4 regions of the Rhizobium sp. MHM7A genome follow, and region 3 is predicted to be linked to each of the others. Evidence: predicted binding sites of a transcription regulator. Region 3 holds the regulator's gene; each other region holds the start of a gene.
The links. Region 3 encodes PhoB, which activates phosphate uptake and scavenging genes when phosphate is short. Its sites were predicted from a motif close to TGTCATNNANCTGTCAT; they were not measured.
Positions count from the first base shown of each region.

Region 1: a site for PhoB is predicted at 1,309-1,325, ahead of FFR93_RS08875 (DUF1045 domain-containing protein). Genes of this name have one in related genera too.
Region 2: a site for PhoB is predicted at 1,446-1,462, ahead of ppk2 (polyphosphate kinase 2). Genes of this name have one in related genera too.
Region 4: a site for PhoB is predicted at 1,192-1,208, ahead of FFR93_RS32770 (NAD-glutamate dehydrogenase). Genes of this name have one in related genera too.

Region 1 covers NZ_VCHT01000002.1:136,877-139,077, reverse strand. The annotation lists gene puuE (allantoinase PuuE) at 1-411, opposite strand, end outside; gene FFR93_RS08875 (DUF1045 domain-containing protein) at 525-1,232, opposite strand; gene FFR93_RS08870 (FAD-binding oxidoreductase) at 1,348-2,201, opposite strand, start outside.
Region 2 covers NZ_VCHT01000013.1:89,551-91,751, reverse strand. The annotation lists gene FFR93_RS31025 (aldo/keto reductase family oxidoreductase) at 1-434, shown strand, start outside; gene ppk2 (polyphosphate kinase 2) at 509-1,423, opposite strand; gene FFR93_RS31015 (hypothetical protein) at 1,644-1,937, shown strand; gene FFR93_RS31010 (N-acetyltransferase) at 1,930-2,201, opposite strand, start outside.
Region 3 covers NZ_VCHT01000010.1:65,837-68,037, forward strand. The annotation lists gene pstB (phosphate ABC transporter ATP-binding protein PstB) at 1-197, shown strand, start outside; gene phoU (phosphate signaling complex protein PhoU) at 242-955, shown strand; gene phoB (phosphate regulon transcriptional regulator PhoB) at 1,115-1,798, shown strand.
Region 4 covers NZ_VCHT01000015.1:85,381-87,581, reverse strand. The annotation lists gene FFR93_RS32770 (NAD-glutamate dehydrogenase) at 1-990, opposite strand, end outside; gene pdxY (pyridoxal kinase PdxY) at 1,262-2,137, shown strand.

The DNA.
Region 1 (2,201 bases), on a different contig from region 3:
AAAATCCTTGTATTCCAGCCAGCGGTAGCCATGGCTGGCGATCTCCCAACCGGCCTCCTTCATGGCGGAGACGGCTTCGGGATTGCGCGCCATCGCCAGCGTCACGCCATAGACGGTGGCCTGCACCTTGAGACCGGTGAACATGCGCCAGAGCCGCCAGAAGCCGGCGCGCGAACCATATTCGTAGATCGATTCCATGTTGAGATTGCGCTGCCCCGGCCAGGCGGCCGCGCCGACGATTTCCGACAGCAGGTTTTCGGAAGCCGGATCGCCTTCGAGGATGCAGCTCTCGCCGCCCTCCTCGTAATTGATGACGAACTGCACGGCGACGTGAGCGTCGCCCGGCCACTTCGGATCGGGCGTCTGACGCCCGTAGCCGACGAGATTGCGCGGGTAGGTCTCGGATACCATCAAATCACCTTCTGAAAAGACGGGGAACGGTATCATCCGCAGCCGGAATGTCGAGACGGAAACTGCGCAGCAGAATTTCTATATGTTTCACAGTCGCTTAGCTTGATACCTGCTCAGGCGATCCTGCGCGCGCTGACCTTGCCCATGGGGTGGAGCGAGTGAACGCGGAAGGGACCGCCGGTGCCCTCCTCGATCATCAAAGCCACATTCGAAACCGTCACCGGCTCTCTCAAGACAGGCTCGAAGATCGTCCGCAGCACCAGCTCGATGCGGGGCATGTCAATCGCATTGATGGGGCCAGTCACCGGCATATGGAAGCGGAACTCCTCCATCACGTAAGGATTGCCCCAACGATGCAGATTGGCGAATTGCGCCGCCGACAACCCGTCGGGATCGCTGCGTTCGATGTCGGCTTCACTCAGCGGCGCCCGGAAACGATCGAACTCCTGAACGATCGCCGAAGCCAGATACTGGATCTGCTCACAGGGAGCGCTCGGCATCAGGCTGTAGAAATTGCCGAGCCGGGCGATTTCCAGATGTGGAATCCGGAAGGGGGCGTATGTCCCCGCAAAACGCATAAGATCGCGCAGGAGTTGCGCCTCCGACGTCTCAGCGGACAGGTGGAAAGGCGCCTTTAGAACGCCGTGAAAACCATAGCGCCGCGGCACGGCGGTATAAAAGGCGATCTCATGAATGCCGAGGCCGCGCACGGCCGGAGGCTCCACCATATCGCCCGAAAACACGTTTCGGCCAAGCCAATTGGCGGCCACGAGCGACAGCCGATCGCTCGCCGGAGGCGTGAAGCAAATGGCATAGCGCATGCGATTTCCTCCATACAAGGAAGTGAGCACCGGTGAAATCCGGCGCTGCCGATGCGCAAGCAGATAGGTGATTTGCATGACAGAATAACGAAACGCAGCTGTATCTAATTCACGTTTAACGTGAAGCGACAGCGATATGGCTTGAAATCGCGAAGCTTTCCGGCAGCGAAAACTCGCAATCTGTATCGCCCGCGATGCAAACCGCAGCCTCCGCCAGCCGATGGGCCAGCCCGAAGCTGACCTTGAAACCGCCAGTCAACGCGATCAGGCGGGGATGGACGGGATGGCGGCCGATCATCGGATCGCGGTCGATCGCCTTCGGGCGAAGCCCCGCCCAGCGTTCGACGACGGGCGCATCGCGAAGGATCGGCGCGATGGCGCGCGCCGCCTCGATCAGCGCATCGAGTTGTGCGTCGGTCGAGCCGGGATCGTCAAAGCGGTTCTCGCTGGTGCTGCCGATTGCCGCAAACCCGCCTTCATGCGCCACAACATAGAGCCCATCGAGGAAGATTGTCGGCAGCGCCGGGTCGATATCGGCCCTCAACAGCGCCGCCTGCCCCTTCACCGGCTGGCCGAGCGGCTTTTTCGCCCCCGGTGTCAACTCCTGCAGCAACGGAAAGGACTTATGGCCGGCGGCCAGGATGCAGCGGCTGAAAGCAATGGGTTCGCCGCCAATCTCCGCCGTGCCGCGATCGGGATCGACGGCGGCAACGGCCGCATGTTCCATGATGCGCACGCATTTTGCCCGCCGCAGCAAGGCGATGAGCGCTGAGATCAATGAGCGGGGTGCGACGCGGGCCGCAAGCGTGTCGTGCACGAAGCCGTTCTCGCCGGCAGATATGTCAGGCCAACCATCGATCGGCGGCCTGTCGATGACATGCCAGTGGAAGCGGCGCTCGCCGGCCCGCCAATGGCAGTCGGCATCCTCGGAATGACCGCGGGCGATGCGATTGAGATGCGGCTTCGGCA
Region 2 (2,201 bases), on a different contig from region 3:
CGGTTCTCGCTGATCTCCAGCGGCAAGGCCTGGTCCGTCACGTGGGCTTGAGCAACGCCACATCGAAACAGGTTATCGAAGGCCGTGGGATCACCGAGATCGTCTGCGTGCAGAACCACTATAATCTGGCGCATCGGACCGACGACGGACTGATCGACGATCTTGCCGGTCAAAGCACTGCCTATGTGCCGTTCTTCCCGCTCGGTGGGTTTACGCCGCTGCAGTCGTCCACGCTCTCCAATGTCGCCGCGCGTCTCGGTGCGACGCCGATGCAGGTAGCGCTCGCCTGGCTGCTGCAGCGTGCACCCAATATCCTGCTGATCCCCGGCACGTCCTCGCTCGGCCATCTCAGGGAGAATCTCGCCGCTGCCCGGTTGGTGCTGCCGGATGATGCTGTTGAGGAGCTGAACCGAATGGCCGATATGGCCGCCTGACGGTCGCCCGTGGTTCAGGTCGCTACGCAGCGGTTCTCGCGCCGCCGATCTTGCGGGACGTCGCGGCTATGCTTTCAATAGCGCTCCGGTACAAGCATTTCGGCCGGAACCGGCGCCCTGATGTAATCGGCATGGCGGATACGATCCGGCAGCTGAATTTCAGGCTTCGGCACATCCTCATAGGGAATCTGATCAAGAAGATGGGCGATGCAGTTCAGCCGCGCCCGTTTCTTGTCGACGGCCTGCACCACCCACCAGGGCGCTTCCCTGGTGTGTGTGCGCGCTAGCATTTCTTCCTTGGCCTTGGTATATTCTTCCCAGTGGATGCGGCTTTCCATATCCATCGGCGAAAGCTTCCACTGCTTCAGCGGATCGTGGATGCGCATCTTGAAGCGGAATTCCTGTTCCTCGTCGGTGATCGAGAACCAGTATTTGATCAGCACGATCCCGGACCGGACGAGCATCCGTTCGAATTCGGGCACCGAGCGGAAAAACTCCTCGAGTTCGTCAGGGGTGCAGAACCCCATCACGCGCTCGACGCCGGCGCGGTTGTACCAACTGCGGTCGAAGAGCACGATCTCGCCGGCGGTGGGAAGATGCGGAACATAACGCTGGAAATACCATTGATGGCGTTCCCGTTCGGTCGGAGCGGGCAGTGCCACCGTCCGGCAGACGCGCGGGTTGAGCCTTTGGGTCACGCGCTTGATCGCGCCGCCCTTGCCGGCCGAATCCCGGCCTTCGAAAAGCACGACGACCTTGAGCTTCTTGTACTGAACCCAATCCTGCAGCCGCACCAGCTCATGCTGCAGCCGGAACAGCTCGCGGAAGTAAATCTTTCGGTCGAGCGTCTGCTCCGCCGGTTCCGTCATTCCTTCGACGACCAGATCGCCCAGCCGGTCTTCTTCCATCTGCATTTCCAGCTCCTCATCGAAGCTGTCGGCGATTTCGGCCTTTATCCGGCTGAGCTGGTCCTGATCTTTTTGAGACATGGTCTTTTCCCTTTTGCTTTTTTTGACAGGAGCATGTCACTGCGAAGTTTGTGTGACGGTTCGGCCGACCGAGAGCTGGAACAGCGGACTCCCGATTTGGCGCTAACGCATCGGCTTGCTGGAGAGAGTTGCTTGCGTCACTCCAATCTCTTGATAAACTTCAACCATGGAATGAAGCGCAAGTATCTGCAAGCAGAGGGAGAAAGGAAGTGGGGTCCGGATGGCGATCGTAACGCTGGATCATTTCGCCCGCTGTGTCGGGGAAGGCTTCGAAGTCGATATGGGGACAGGATGCCTTGTTTTTACGCTGACCGAGGCACGGCCCTTGCCCGAGCGGGGCTTCGCAGGGATGGTGAGAGCGCCGTTTTCATTGCTGTTTCGCAGTGCGTCAAAGGTGCTGTTGCCACAACAGATTTACAGGCTGCGTAGCGCCACACTTGGGATTCTCGATATTTTCCTTGTACCGGTCGCCAGGGACAAAGACGGGATCATCTATCAGGCCGTCTTCAATTAACGCCTGACGGCTCATCCGCCGGCTCTGGCAGGAGCCGGTGCGAGCGCCATTCCATACGAATGTGGGTAACGGTCGTTTTAATCACCACGAATCCCAAGGCCATATAAAGGTCGTATGCGCGCGTGTTGTTTCGATCGACATGCAGTGCGATTCCCGGGATTTCCCTTGTCACTGCCGCATGTTGAATGGCTTTCAGTGTCCCGGAGCCCAGACCCAGATTACGACATTCGGGGAGGAAGCCGATATCGACAATATGCCAGATAT
Region 3 (2,201 bases):
AGGAACTGATCCACGAGCTGCGCGAGAATTACACGATCGTCATCGTCACCCACTCCATGCAGCAGGCCGCGCGCGTTTCGCAGCGCACCGCCATGTTCCACCTCGGCAACCTCGTCGAGGAGAACGACACCGACAAGATGTTCACCAATCCGGACGATCCACGTACCCAGGACTACATCATGGGTCGCTTCGGCTGATTGCGGCGATCCGAAGCCTTCCCGTTATTCGAGGACAAAGCCCAATGGCATCGACACATATTTATTCTGCCTATGATGATGATCTGAAGTTCCTGTCCAGGCGGATTTCCGAAATGGGCGGCCTGGCCGAACAGATGGTCGCGGAATCCGTCCGGGCGCTGGTCAACGGCGACACGGCGCTGGCGCAGAAGGTCATCTCCGACGATGTGATCCTTGATCACACCGAGCGCGAAATCGGCGACAAGGCGATCGTCACCATCGCCCGCCGCCAGCCGATGGCCGCAGACCTGCGCGAAATCATGGGTTCGATCCGCATCGCCGCCGATCTCGAACGCGTCGGCGACCTCGGCAAGAACACAGCCAAGCGCGTCATCGCCGTGCAGAGCACCGGCGTTCCCCGCAAGCTCGCCCGCGGTCTCGAGCACCTGTCCGAGCTGGCGCTGGTCCAGCTCAAGGAAGTGCTCGACGTCTATACGACGCGCGCCGCCGACAAGGCGACCGCCATCCGCGAACGCGATAACGAGATCGACGCGATGTACACGTCGCTGTTCCGCGAGCTGCTGACCTACATGATGGAAGATCCGCGCAACATCACGAGCTGCACGCATCTGCTCTTCTGCGCCAAGAACATCGAGCGCATCGGCGACCACGCCACCAACATCGCCGAGACTATCTACTACATGGCAACGGGCGCCCAGCCGGAAGGCGATCGCCCCAAGGATGACAGCGCCAACACTGTCGGCGCCGCGACGGAATAATCGTCACGAACCAGCGGACCGGGCCAGCCGCCCGGACCAACCACTTGCGTGCGCGCCCGTTCGGGGCGCGCAAAGAGGTCGCAGCCAATTTCTGAAGATGCGCAGGACGCCTGCTTAATCGCCCCGGTTTAAGGCTTTTGCGCGAGGAGACGGACACGCATGATCCCGAGAGTCGCAGTTGTTGAAGACGAGGAAGCCCTGAGCGTACTTCTTCGCTATAACCTGGAAGCGGAAGGCTTCGAGGTCGATACCATCCTGCGCGGCGACGAGGCCGAAATCAGGCTTCAGGAGCGCACGCCCGACCTTCTGATCCTCGACTGGATGCTGCCCGGCGTCTCCGGCATCGAACTCTGCCGGCGCCTGCGCATGCGGCCGGAAACCGAGCGGCTGCCGATCATCATGCTGACGGCGCGCGGCGAGGAGAGCGAGCGCGTGCGCGGGCTGTCCACCGGCGCCGACGATTACGTCGTGAAGCCGTTCTCGACCCCCGAACTCGTCGCCCGCGTCAAGGCGATGCTGCGCCGTGCCCGCCCTGAAGTGCTGTCGTCGGTGCTGAAATGCGGCGATATCGAGCTCGATCGCGAAACCCATCGCGTCCACCGCAAGAGCCGCGAGGTCCGCCTCGGACCGACCGAATTCCGCCTGCTGGAATTCCTGATGTCGTCGCCAGGCCGGGTCTTTTCCCGCTCGCAGCTGCTCGACGGCGTCTGGGGCCACGACATCTATGTCGACGAACGCACCGTCGACGTCCATGTCGGCCGCCTGCGCAAGGCGCTGAATTTCTCCAACATGCAGGACGTCATCCGCACCGTCCGCGGCGCCGGTTACTCGATGGAGGCCTGAGGTTGAGGAGAGTGCATGTGGCCGGCGCTCCCGCCCGTGCAGCGGTTCCCAGGCCCTTCATCGCACCGGCGCTGGGTATGAGCCAGCACGGCCTCACCTCGGTCATCCAGGCACCACCTCTCCTCCGTCATCCCAGGGCTTGACCCTGGGATCCATGCGGCTGGCGCTGCGGGAGGAACGATGGCATTCAGCTGCAGGGAAGTTATCGAAGCCGAGTGCCTGTTGTGGATCCCAGGGTCAAGCCCTGAGATGACGGAGTGTGGGTTGGCGTTCTAGCCTAACGCCCGCTGATGCAGCTTGTGAAGCGGCGCTTTTGCCGCAAATTCATCGCGCCTGCGAGGGCTGTGCGTCTCGGCGCCACCTCTCCATCGCGCCTGCAGAGCCAACCTGTCCAGGCACCATC
Region 4 (2,201 bases), on a different contig from region 3:
GGTATAGGCTGTCGAGGTGAAGAGGCCAACGATGCGGAGTTCCCCTGTGACATTGCCCTGAGCGTCGAAGCGCTTGACGCCAACGTAATCCATATAGGCGCGGCGATGAACGATCGACTTTACGTTCGCCTTGGTGACGATCAAAAAGTCGGGGCCGTCGAGGAAGGCGAGAATCTCCGGCGTCGTGGTCACGGCGTCCTTGCCGGTGCGCAGCACGAGAACGTCGGGGTTGGAAAGGATGCCAAGGCCGGCGCCCTTGTCCCGCTCGACCTTGGCGTCGGCCCCCTTGCCCGAATAGACATATTCGCGCATGCCGAGGAAGGTGAAATTTTCGTCGCGCAGCCAGGCCAGGAAGGCAACCGCTTCGGCATGTTCGGCCTTCCTGCGGCCGGCGCCATTGGCCGAAAGTTCGGCGATCACCCCGTCGAGCTTGGCAAGCATCGGCTTCCAGTCCGAGACCGAAAGGCGGACCTGTTCGAGCACGGCCTGGACGCGTTTGACGAGATCGGCAGCCTGGGCGGAGTTCAGCGGGGCGATATGCAGCTGGATATGGCTGACGCGCGTGGCCGGATCGCTCGGGTGGTCGGCGGAATAGAGCGCGGGGGCTTTGCCCTTTTCCATGACGAGGATGGGATGCACGGCCATGAAGAGATCGCGGTAGGTGCTCGTCACCTCACCCATGACCGACTCATATAGGAAAGGCATGTTGTGGTCAGTCACCGACAGCACCGAGACGGCGGTGCCGCCAGGCGTCACCTCGGCAATTGTGTCGATGCTGACGCGGGGCGCCTTGCCGTTCCACGCAGCAAGTTCCTTTGCCGAATGTACGGCGGCGCGCGCCAGCATGTCGGGCGCATAGAGTTCGAGGTCATCATTGCTGGCGCGGCCGAAAAGAATTTCCGGATCGAGATGAGGTTCGCTCACCGCCTCAGCGATCTTGCGCGCAGTTTCGATCTGCTTTTCTCGTTTCGGATTGTTTCTGGCAGCCATGAGTCGCCTCCCCGCAATGGACTGATTTTGTCGCAAGCTAGCAGAAGATTTCTCGAAAAAATCCCTAAAATCGTGGCCGCGGTGATTGTTTTGATGCTTTTCTGACCGCGGAAATGGGAATTATCAGAGATTTTTCGCTTTCGAAGCGAGTTTGGACGGCCCTCTCCGGGGTTTGCTTCCGCTGCACATTTTCATGCTCACGTGAAGAATGGTTGACAGGCCGGCGTCAAAAAGATCATCAAACGCCATCATCATTTCGGACCTCGGTTTCATGTCGGAAAATGCAGCGGGAGCAGTCATTGTTATTTCCAGCCATGTCGTGCGCGGCTCGGTTGGGAACCGGGCGGCGGTGTTTGCGCTGGAGACGCTCGGCCATCCGGTCTGGGCGCTGCCGACCGTCGTTCTGCCCTGGCATCCCGGCCATGGCCGTTCGACGCGGCTGACATTTGCCGAAGCGGACTTCGACGCGGCGATCGACGATCTGATCCGCGCGCCGTGGATCGGTGAAGTGAGGGCGGTGCTTTCGGGCTATTTCGGCAATGCCGCCCAGGCACGCTCCGTCGCCCGGCTGATCGCTGCGCTCCGGCAGAACAATCCCGAACTGCTTTATGTCTGTGACCCTGTCATGGGCGATCTCGGCGGCCTCTACGTGCCCGAAGCGACGGCGGAGGCCATTCGCGATCATCTCATCCCGCTGGCTTCGCTCGCGACGCCGAATCGGTACGAGCTCGCCTGGCTGTCGGGAGCAGCGCTCGACGACAACAGCGCAATCATGGAGGCGGCACTGGCGCTCGGACCGTCGCGTATGCTCGTCACCTCGGCGGTGCCCATGATGGCAGGCGGCACCGGCAATCTCTACCTTTCCGGCCGTCACGCGCTGCTTGCCGAGCACCGCGTCGTCGAGAACCCGCCGAATGGCCTCGGCGATCTGCTGGCCGCCGTTTTTCTGTCGCGCCTGCTGTCAGGCCTCGAGGATGAAAAGGCATTGCAGCTTGCCACAGCCAGCGTGTTCGAAGTTCTTGCACGTGCGGTCAAGCGCGGCAGCAATGAGTTGATGCTGGCAAGCGATGCGTCCAGTCTTTCGACGCCAATGGCCATGGTGCAGATGCGCCGGTTGGTTCACCCCGCGCAACGGCGGAAAAATTGACGCATTTGCCAATGCGCCCATTTTGCGGTGCAGCAGTTGATCTTGTCCTCGGCGCGCGCTAATC